2 regions of the Streptomyces sp. NPDC085937 genome follow, and region 1 is predicted to be linked to the other one. Evidence: riboswitches for the same ligand, from Rfam matches in the RefSeq annotation. Region 1 holds a riboswitch; the other holds the start of a gene.
The links. A riboswitch is a leader RNA that binds a small molecule or an ion and turns the genes downstream of it on or off. The one in region 1 is predicted to bind thiamine pyrophosphate.

Region 1 (4,220 bases):
GATCATCTACGTGATCCTTCGCTACGTCCGCGGACGCCGCACGGCCCGTGCGGAGGCGACGCGGTCCTGAGCCGGGATGCCGCTGTCCTCACGGGTGCGGTGCTCGCCGCCCAGGTCGGGAAGGTGCGGGCAGCCGGCGGGTGAGCCTCGCCGGGCCGTGCCCGGGCCGCCCGAGGTGGTCCGGCAGCGATCCCGGCGAGCGCGGCCGGCCGGTGTGGTCATCGGCACCCGCAGGTCACCCATGTGGATCTGCGACACTGGTACAGCCATGCCTAAGCCCGGAGAACTTACATTCGTCGCGCCGCGCGGAGTCAAGAAGCCGCCGCGGCATCTTGCCGATCTCACGCCTGCCGAGCGCAAGGAGGCGGTTGTCGCGGTCGGTGAGAAGCCGTTCCGTGCCAAGCAGCTCTCGCAGCACTACTTCGCGCGGTACGCGCACGACCCGGAGCAGTGGACCGACATCCCCGCCGGCTCGCGCGGGAAGCTGCAGGAGGCGCTGCTTCCTGAGCTGATGACCGTCGTGCGGCATCTGTCGACCGACGCGGGGACGACCCGCAAGACGCTGTGGAAGCTGTTCGACGGGACCCTCGTCGAGTCCGTGCTGATGCGGTACCCGGACCGGGTCACCATGTGCATCAGCTCCCAGGCCGGCTGCGGCATGAACTGCCCGTTCTGCGCGACCGGGCAGGCCGGGCTCGACCGGAACCTGTCGACCGCCGAGATCGTGCACCAGATCGTGGACGGGATGCGGGCGCTGCGCGACGGCGAGGTGCCCGGCGGACCCGCGCGGCTGAGCAACATCGTGTTCATGGGCATGGGCGAGCCTCTCGCCAACTACAAGCGGGTCGTCGGCGCCATCCGCCGGCTCACCGACCCCGAGCCGGACGGGCTCGGGCTGTCGCAGCGCGGCATCACCGTGTCGACGGTCGGCCTGGTGCCGGCCATCCACCGGTTCACCGAGGAGGGCTTCAAGTGCCGCCTCGCCATCTCGCTGCACGCCCCTGACGACGAGCTGCGCGACACCCTCGTCCCCGTGAACACGCGGTGGAAGGTGCGCGAGGTGCTCGACGCCGGCTTCGAGTACGCGGCCAGGTCGGGACGCCGGCTGTCCATCGAGTACGCCCTCATCCGGGACATCAACGACCAGGCGTGGCGGGGCGACCGCCTCGGACGGCTCCTCAAGGGGCGGCCCGTGCACGTCAACCTCATCCCGCTCAACCCGACGCCGGGGTCCAAGTGGACCGCGTCCCGGCCCGAGGACGAGAAGGCGTTCGTCGAGGCGATCGCCGCGCACGGTGTGCCGGTGACGATCCGGGACACCCGTGGTCAGGAGATCGACGGGGCGTGTGGTCAGCTCGCCGCGAGCGAACGGTAGTCTGACCCGGGTACGTACATCTTCATATTCCGACAGGGGAGCGCCACAGCGCTGAGAGTGCGGCACCGGCCGCAGACCCTCCGAACCTGGCCCAGGTCATTCTGGGTAGGGAGATCGGTCATCACTCGAGCTGTTGCGCCCTGCCCGGGACCCCGCCCAGGGGTTCCGGGCAGGGCCGCGTCTCTTCCTGGTCACTCCAGGAGGAATCAAGTGGACATCACCAAGAAGGTCATGGTCCTGGCCGTCGGGCTGGGGCTCGTCACGCTGTCCGCCTGCGGGTCGTCCGGCGACGACGGCGGCAGCGGTACCGGCTCCAGGACCGTGACCCTCGTCAGTCACAACTCGTGGGCCGTGTCGAAGGACGTCGTCGCCGCCTTCGAGAAGCAGTCCGGCTACAAGCTCAAGGTCCTCGAGGACGGCGACGCGGGCCAGGCCGTGAACAAGGCGATCCTGACCAAGGACAACCCCCAGGGCGACGTCTTCTTCGGCGTCGACAACACCCTGCTGTCCCGCGCCCTCGACAACGGGCTGTTCCAGTCCTACGAGGCCAAGGGATCCGACCAGCTGCTGCCCGAGTACCGGGTGGACGAGGACGAGCACCGGGTCACCCCGGTCGACACCGGTGACGTCTGCGTCAACTACGACAAGGCCTGGTTCGAGGACAAGGGCCTGACCCCGCCGAAGTCCCTCGACGACCTGGTCAAGCCCGCCTACAAGGACCTCCTGGTCGTCGAGAACGCCGCCACCTCCTCACCCGGCCTCGGCTTCCTGCTCGGCACCGCCGCCAAGTACGGGGACGAGGGCTGGCGGGACTACTGGAAGAAGCTCAGGGCCAACGGCGTCAAGGTGGTCGACGGCTGGGAGCAGGCCTACAACGAGGAGTTCTCCGGCTCGGCCGGCGGCAAGGAGGCCAAGGCGGACCGGCCGCTCGTCGTGTCGTACGCCTCCTCGCCGCCCGCCGAGGTGATCTACGCCGACCCGAAGCCCGACACCGCGCCCACCGGCGTCGCCGAGGGCACCTGCTTCCGGCAGGTCGAGTACGCGGGGCTGCTGAGCAACGCGAAGAATTCCGAGGGCGGCAAGGCACTGCTCGACTTCCTGATCGGCAAGACCTTCCAGGACGACATGCCGCTCAACATGTTCGTCTACCCGGTGCGCGAGGGTGCGTCCGTGCCTGAGGAGTTCGTGAAGTTCGGGCCGCAGGCGAAGCAGCCGCAGACCATGGACCCGGTGAAGATCGCCGAGAACCGTGACCAGTGGGTCAAGTCGTGGACCTCGCTCGTACTGAAGTGAGCCCGCGCCGGCGCGGGTGGTGGCGCCGGAACGCGGCACGGCTCGGCCTGTTGGCCGTGCCGGCCGCGTTCTTCGCGGTCTTCTTCGCCTACCCGGTCACCGCGATCGTCGCGCGCGGGCTGAAGACCGACGGCGGCTGGCAGCCCGGGCGGATCGCGGACGTGCTGGCCCAGTCCGACATCCGCCAGGTGCTGTGGTTCACCACCTGGCAGGCGCTCGTCTCCACGGGCCTCACGCTGGTGATCGCGCTGCCCGGCGCCTACGTCCTGGCCCGTTTCGACTTCCCCGGCAAACAGATGCTGCGGGCGGTGATCACCGTGCCGTTCGTGCTGCCGACGGTCGTCGTCGGCACGGCGTTCCTCGCCCTGGTCGGACGCGGCGGACTGCTGGACGAGCTGTGGGGCGTGCGCCTCGACACCACCGTGTGGGCGATCCTCCTCGCGCACGTCTTCTTCAACTACGCCGTGGTCGTCCGCACCGTGGGCGGGCTGTGGTCCCAGCTCGACCCGCGTCAGGAGGAGGCCGCGCGGATGCTCGGCGCCTCCCGTCTCACCGCCTGGCGTACGGTCACCCTGCCGGCGCTCGCCCCCGCCGTGGCCGCCGCCGCGCTGATGGTCTTCCTGTTCACCTTCACCTCGTTCGGCGTGGTGCAGATCCTCGGCGGGCCCACCTTCTCCACCCTCGAAGTGGAGATCTACCGGCAGACCGCCGACCTCTTCGACCTGTCCACCGCCGCCGTCCTCACGATGATCCAGTTCGCCGCCGTCGGCCTGATCCTCGCGCTGCACGCCTGGACCGTGCGGCGTCGTGAGACCGCGCTGCGCCTCGTCGACCCCTCGGTGACCGCGCGCCGGCCGCGCGGCGCAGGGCAGTGGGCGCTGCTCGGCGGAGTCGTCGCCACGGTGGCCGTGCTGCTCCTGATGCCGCTCGGCGTACTGGTGCAGCGCTCCTTCGGCAGCGCCGGCCTCGGCTACTACCGGGCGCTGACCGACGGCGACGGGGGAGTGTTCCTCGTCGCGCCCATCGAGGCGGTCGGCAACTCGCTGCGCTACGCCGTCGCCGCCACCGTGATCGCTGTGGTGATCGGCGGGCTCGCCGCCGTCGCGCTCACCCGGCGGGACGCGGGGCGGCTGGTGCGCGGCTTCGACGCGCTGCTGATGCTGCCGCTCGGGGTGTCCGCGGTGACCGTGGGCTTCGGCTTCCTCATCGCGCTCGACGAGCCGCCGCTGGACCTGCGCGCCTCCTGGATGCTGGTCCCGCTGGCGCAGGCACTGGTCGGCGTCCCCTTCGTCGTACGGACCATGCTGCCGGTGCTGCGGGCGGTGGACGTACGGCTGCGGGAAGCGGCGGCGGTGCTCGGGGCGTCGCCGTGGCGGGCGTGGCGTGAGGTGGACCTGCCGCTGGTGCGGCGGGCGCTGCTGATCGCGGCCGGGTTCGCCTTCGCGGTGTCTCTCGGGGAGTTCGGGGCGACGGTGTTCATCGCGCGGCCGGACAACCCCACCCTTCCGGTGGCCGTGGCGCGGCTGCTGGGACGGCCCGGGGACCTCAATTA
Region 2 (4,220 bases), on a different contig from region 1:
CGGGTGGGCAGGGATTCAGACCGCGAGAGCCTGCGCCCGACGCTTCACCTCCGTGCCACGGTTCTCGCTCAGCGCCTGCGCGGGCGTGCCCGGCAGGCTGGGGTCGGGGGTGAACAGCCACTCCAGCATCTCTTCGACCGTGAAGCCGTCGTCCCGCAGGAGCGTCAGGGTCCCGGTCAGGCCCTTGACGACCTTGTCCCCGTCGATGAAGGCGGCGGGGACGTGCAGTGCGCGGTTCTCACCCCGGCGTACGGCGATGAGCTGGCCGTCCTTCACCAGCTGCCGGACGCGCGTCACCTCGACGCCGAACTGTTCGGCGATGTCGGGAAGGGTGAGCCAGGCGGGGACGAGAGCATCGATCTTTGCGTCAATCTCGGTCACGGGACAAGCCTGCCACCTGCCACCGACAGTCGGAAGCCGACCCCGTCCGGCCGGGCGGGCGCGTCGTGCGGAGGACGGACGCGTCGTGCGGAGGACGGACGCGTCGTGCGGAGGACGCGCGCCCGGGGTCACGCCGTCGCCGACTTCAGCGGCCGCGCCGGGTCCGCCACCCGCTCCGGGTCCATCGCGGCGCCCGCCTCGATCAGCCGGCGTCCCTGCGCCAGGTCCCGGGGCCGCCCCACCGCGAGCAGCGCGACCAGACGGTCCCCGCGCAGCCAGCACACGCTCCACGCCGGGCCGGCCGGGTCCCCGCGCCACACCGTGCGGTCGGCGTCCGCGTGGTGCCCCGCGTACTGCACGAAGCGGCCGAACTGCTCGGACCAGAAGTACGGCACCGGGTCGTACACCTCGCCACCCCCGCCGACGATGTTCGCGGCGACCGTGCGGGGGCCCTGGAGGGCGTTGTCCCAGTGGTGGACCAGCAGGCGCTCGCCGTAGCGGCCGGACGGGAAGGACGCGCAGTCGCCGACGGCGTACACATCCGGCAGGGAGGTCGCCAGGTGCTCGTCCGCGACGACCTCGCCGTGCGTGCCGAGGGCGATCCCGGAGCCGGTCAGCCAGGCCGTGGCGGGGCGGGCCCCGATGCCCACGACCACCGCGCCGGCGGGCAGCCGCGTGCCGTCGTCGAGGAGCACGGCACCGGATTCGACGGCCCGTACGCGCGCGTGGGTGCGCAGCGTGACCCCGGCCTCGGCGTACCAGGCGGCCATCGGCGCGGCGACCTCGGCGGGCAGCGCCCCCACCAGCGGCCGCTCCTCGGCCTCCACGACGGTGACCGCGCAGCCCGCCTCGCGGGCCGCCGTGGCGAACTCCGCGCCGATCCAGCCGGCGCCGACCACCACGACGTCGTGCTGCGCGGCGAGCACCGGCCGCAGCCGTGCCGCGTCGTCCAGGGTGCGCAGCAGATGCACGCCGGCGACACCCTCGGTGCCGGGCAGCCGGAGCGGTTCCGCGCCGGTGGCGAGCACCAGCACGTCGTACGGGACGGGCCCGGCCTCGGTGTCCAGTTCGTGGTCGCCGGGGCGCAGGCCCAGCACCTCGCAGCCCAGCCGCAGCCCGATGCCGAGCTCCTCGAAATCCACGTCGAACGCGGAACTCTCGGCCGTGCCCAGCAGCACCGCCTTCGACAACGGCGGCCGGTCGTACGGCTGGTGGGGCTCGGCCCCGATCAGCGTCACCTCACCGTCGAAGCCCTGCTCCCGCAGCGCGGCCGCGGTCTGTACGCCCGCCATGCCCGCGCCCGCCACCACGACCCGCCGCGGCGCGGCCCCTCCCGGTTCCTGCGTCTGCTCGCTCACCCGCTCACCATAGACACCCGCGCCCGCCGCGCCGGACCCCTCGTCGCTCCCCCCGCCGGACCCCTCGCCGCTCCCCCCGCCGGGTCGCCGCCCCTCCCGCGCGGGGGACCCCGCCGCCCCTCCCACGCGGGGTCCCTTACGGGTGCCGCGTGGCGCGGGCTAGGGTGGCCCGCGTACACGCACTCGCGGGAGCCCGGACGCACCGGGCTGAGAGGGAGGCTGGCGGCCTCCGACCGTACGAACCTGATCCGGGTCATGCCGGCGAAGGGAGGGGCTGGACGCCCATGTCGCCCACGCGTAGCGCAGACGTCCTCGTCGTCGGGGGCGGGATCATCGGTCTGGTCACGGCCTGGCGGGCCGCGCAGGCCGGACTCGCCACGGCCGTCGTGGACCCCGAGCCGGGCGGCGGCGCCGCCCGGGTGGCCGCCGGGATGCTGGCCGCCGTCACCGAGCTGCACCACGGCGAGCAGACGCTGCTGGGCCTCAGCCTGGCCTCGGCGCGCCGCTACCCGGCCTTCGCCGCCGAGCTGACCGAGTACACCGGCCAGGACCTCGGCTACCGCCGCAGCGGCACCCTCGCCGTGGCGCTGGACGCCGACGACCGCGCGCATCTGCGCGAGCTGCACGCCCTGCACCAGCGCTCCGGCCTGGACTCGCAGTGGCTGTCCGGACGGGAGTGCCGCCGCCTGGAGCCGATGCTCGCGCCGGGCGTGCGCGGCGGGCTGCGGGTGGACGGCGACCACCAGATCGACCCCCGACGGCTGGCGTCCGCCCTCGTGACCGCCTGCGAGCGGGCCGGTGTCATCCTCCACCACACCTGGGCCGAGCAGCTGGTCGTCGCCGGCGACCGGGCGCGCGGTGTCGTCACCGCGGCCGGTGACGAGCTGGGCGCGGGCCAGGTGGTGCTCGCCGCGGGCAGCTGGAGCGGCAGGCTCGCGGGCGTCCCGCAGGACGTGCTGCCCCCGGTGCGGCCGGTCAAGGGGCAGGTGCTGCGGCTGGCGATGCCCGACCGGCCCGAGCCCTTCCTGAGCCGCACGGTGCGGGCCGTGGTGCGCGGCAGCCACGTCTACCTGGTGCCACGTGAGAACGGCGAGCTGGTGATCGGCGCGACCAGCGAGGAGATGGGCTGGGACACCACCGTCACGGCGGGTGGCGTCTACGAGCTGCTGCGTGACGCCCACGAGCTGGTCCCCGGCATCACCGAGCTGCCGCTGACCGAGACGATCGCCGGTCTGCGCCCCGGCTCCCCCGACAACGCGCCGCTGCTCGGCCCGACGCGGCTCCCGGGACTGCTGCTGGCCACCGGCCACCACCGCAACGGCGTCCTGCTGACGCCCGTCACCGGCGACGCCATGGCGCGGGCGCTGACCACCGGCGACCTGCCCCAGGAGGCCCTCCCCTTCTCGCCCCGGCGCTTCGGCGCCCCCGTCCTCGCGGAGCAGCCCGTATGACCACCCGGGTCACCACCGTCACCGTCACCGTCAACGGCGAGCCCCGCCGGTTCCCGCCCGGAACCGCCCTGGACCTCGTCGTCAGGTCGCTCACCGCCGCGCCCTCCGGGGTGGCCGCGGCCCTCAACGAAACCGTCGTCCCGCGCGCCCAGTGGCCCGCCACCCCCCTGACCGAAGGGGACCGGGTGGAGGTCCTCACCGCGGTCCAAGGAGGCTGACATGGCCGACGATCCCTTCGTCCTCGGCGGCCGGGCCCTGACGTCCCGCCTGATCATGGGGACCGGCGGGGCGCCGAGCCTCGACGTGCTGGAGCGGGCGCTGGTGGCGTCCGGGACGGAACTGACGACCGTCGCCATGCGGCGGGTGGACCCCTCGGTGCACGGGTCCGTGCTGTCGGTGCTGCGGAAGCTGGGCATCGGGGTGCTGCCGAACACCGCCGGGTGCTTCACCGCCGGGGAGGCCGTGCTCACCGCGCGGCTGGCCCGGGAGGCGCTCGGCACGGACCTGGTGAAGCTGGAGGTCATCGCCGACGAGCGCACCCTGCTGCCGGACCCGGTCGAGCTGCTGGACGCGGCGGAGACGCTCGTCGACGACGGCTTCACGGTCCTGCCGTACACCAACGACGACCCGGTGCTGGCCCGGAAGCTGGAGGACGTGGGCTGTGCGGCGGTCATGCCGCTCGGCTCGCCGATCGGGTCGGGTCTGGGCATCCGCAACCCGCACAACTTCGAGCTGATCGTGGAGCGGGCCGGGGTGCCGGTGATCCTGGACGCCGGGGCCGGCACCGCCTCCGACGTGGCGCTGGCGATGGAGCTGGGCTGCGCGGGCGTGATGCTGGCGTCCGCCGTCACCCGCGCCCAGGAACCGGTGCTGATGGCGTCCGCGATGCGGGGCGCGGCGGAGGCGGGACGGCTCGCGCGGCGGGCGGGACGCATCCCCCGGCGGCACTTCGCGCAGGCCTCCTCCCCCGTCGGGGGCCGGGCCGCGCTGGACCCGGAGCGGCCCGCGTTCTGACCCCGTGTCCGGGCCC

Region 2: linked by a shared signal. The riboswitch ahead of thiO (glycine oxidase ThiO) and the one ahead of ACIF8S_RS30170 (thiamine ABC transporter substrate binding subunit) in region 1 are both predicted to bind thiamine pyrophosphate.

What each region holds. Positions count from the first base shown of each region.
Region 1 covers NZ_JBITSH010000019.1:78,541-82,760, forward strand. Annotated here, with positions in the region: gene ACIF8S_RS30160 (hypothetical protein) at 1-70, shown strand, start outside; gene rlmN (23S rRNA (adenine(2503)-C(2))-methyltransferase RlmN) at 269-1,375, shown strand; TPP riboswitch at 1,400-1,505, shown strand; gene ACIF8S_RS30170 (thiamine ABC transporter substrate binding subunit) at 1,586-2,668, shown strand; gene ACIF8S_RS30175 (ABC transporter permease) at 2,665-4,220, shown strand, end outside.
Region 2 covers NZ_JBITSH010000012.1:111,985-116,204, forward strand. Annotated here, with positions in the region: gene ACIF8S_RS24460 (Rv2175c family DNA-binding protein) at 16-381, opposite strand; gene ACIF8S_RS24465 (NAD(P)/FAD-dependent oxidoreductase) at 510-1,739, opposite strand; TPP riboswitch at 1,915-2,026, shown strand; gene thiO (glycine oxidase ThiO) at 2,024-3,190, shown strand; gene thiS (sulfur carrier protein ThiS) at 3,187-3,408, shown strand; gene ACIF8S_RS24480 (thiazole synthase) at 3,410-4,204, shown strand.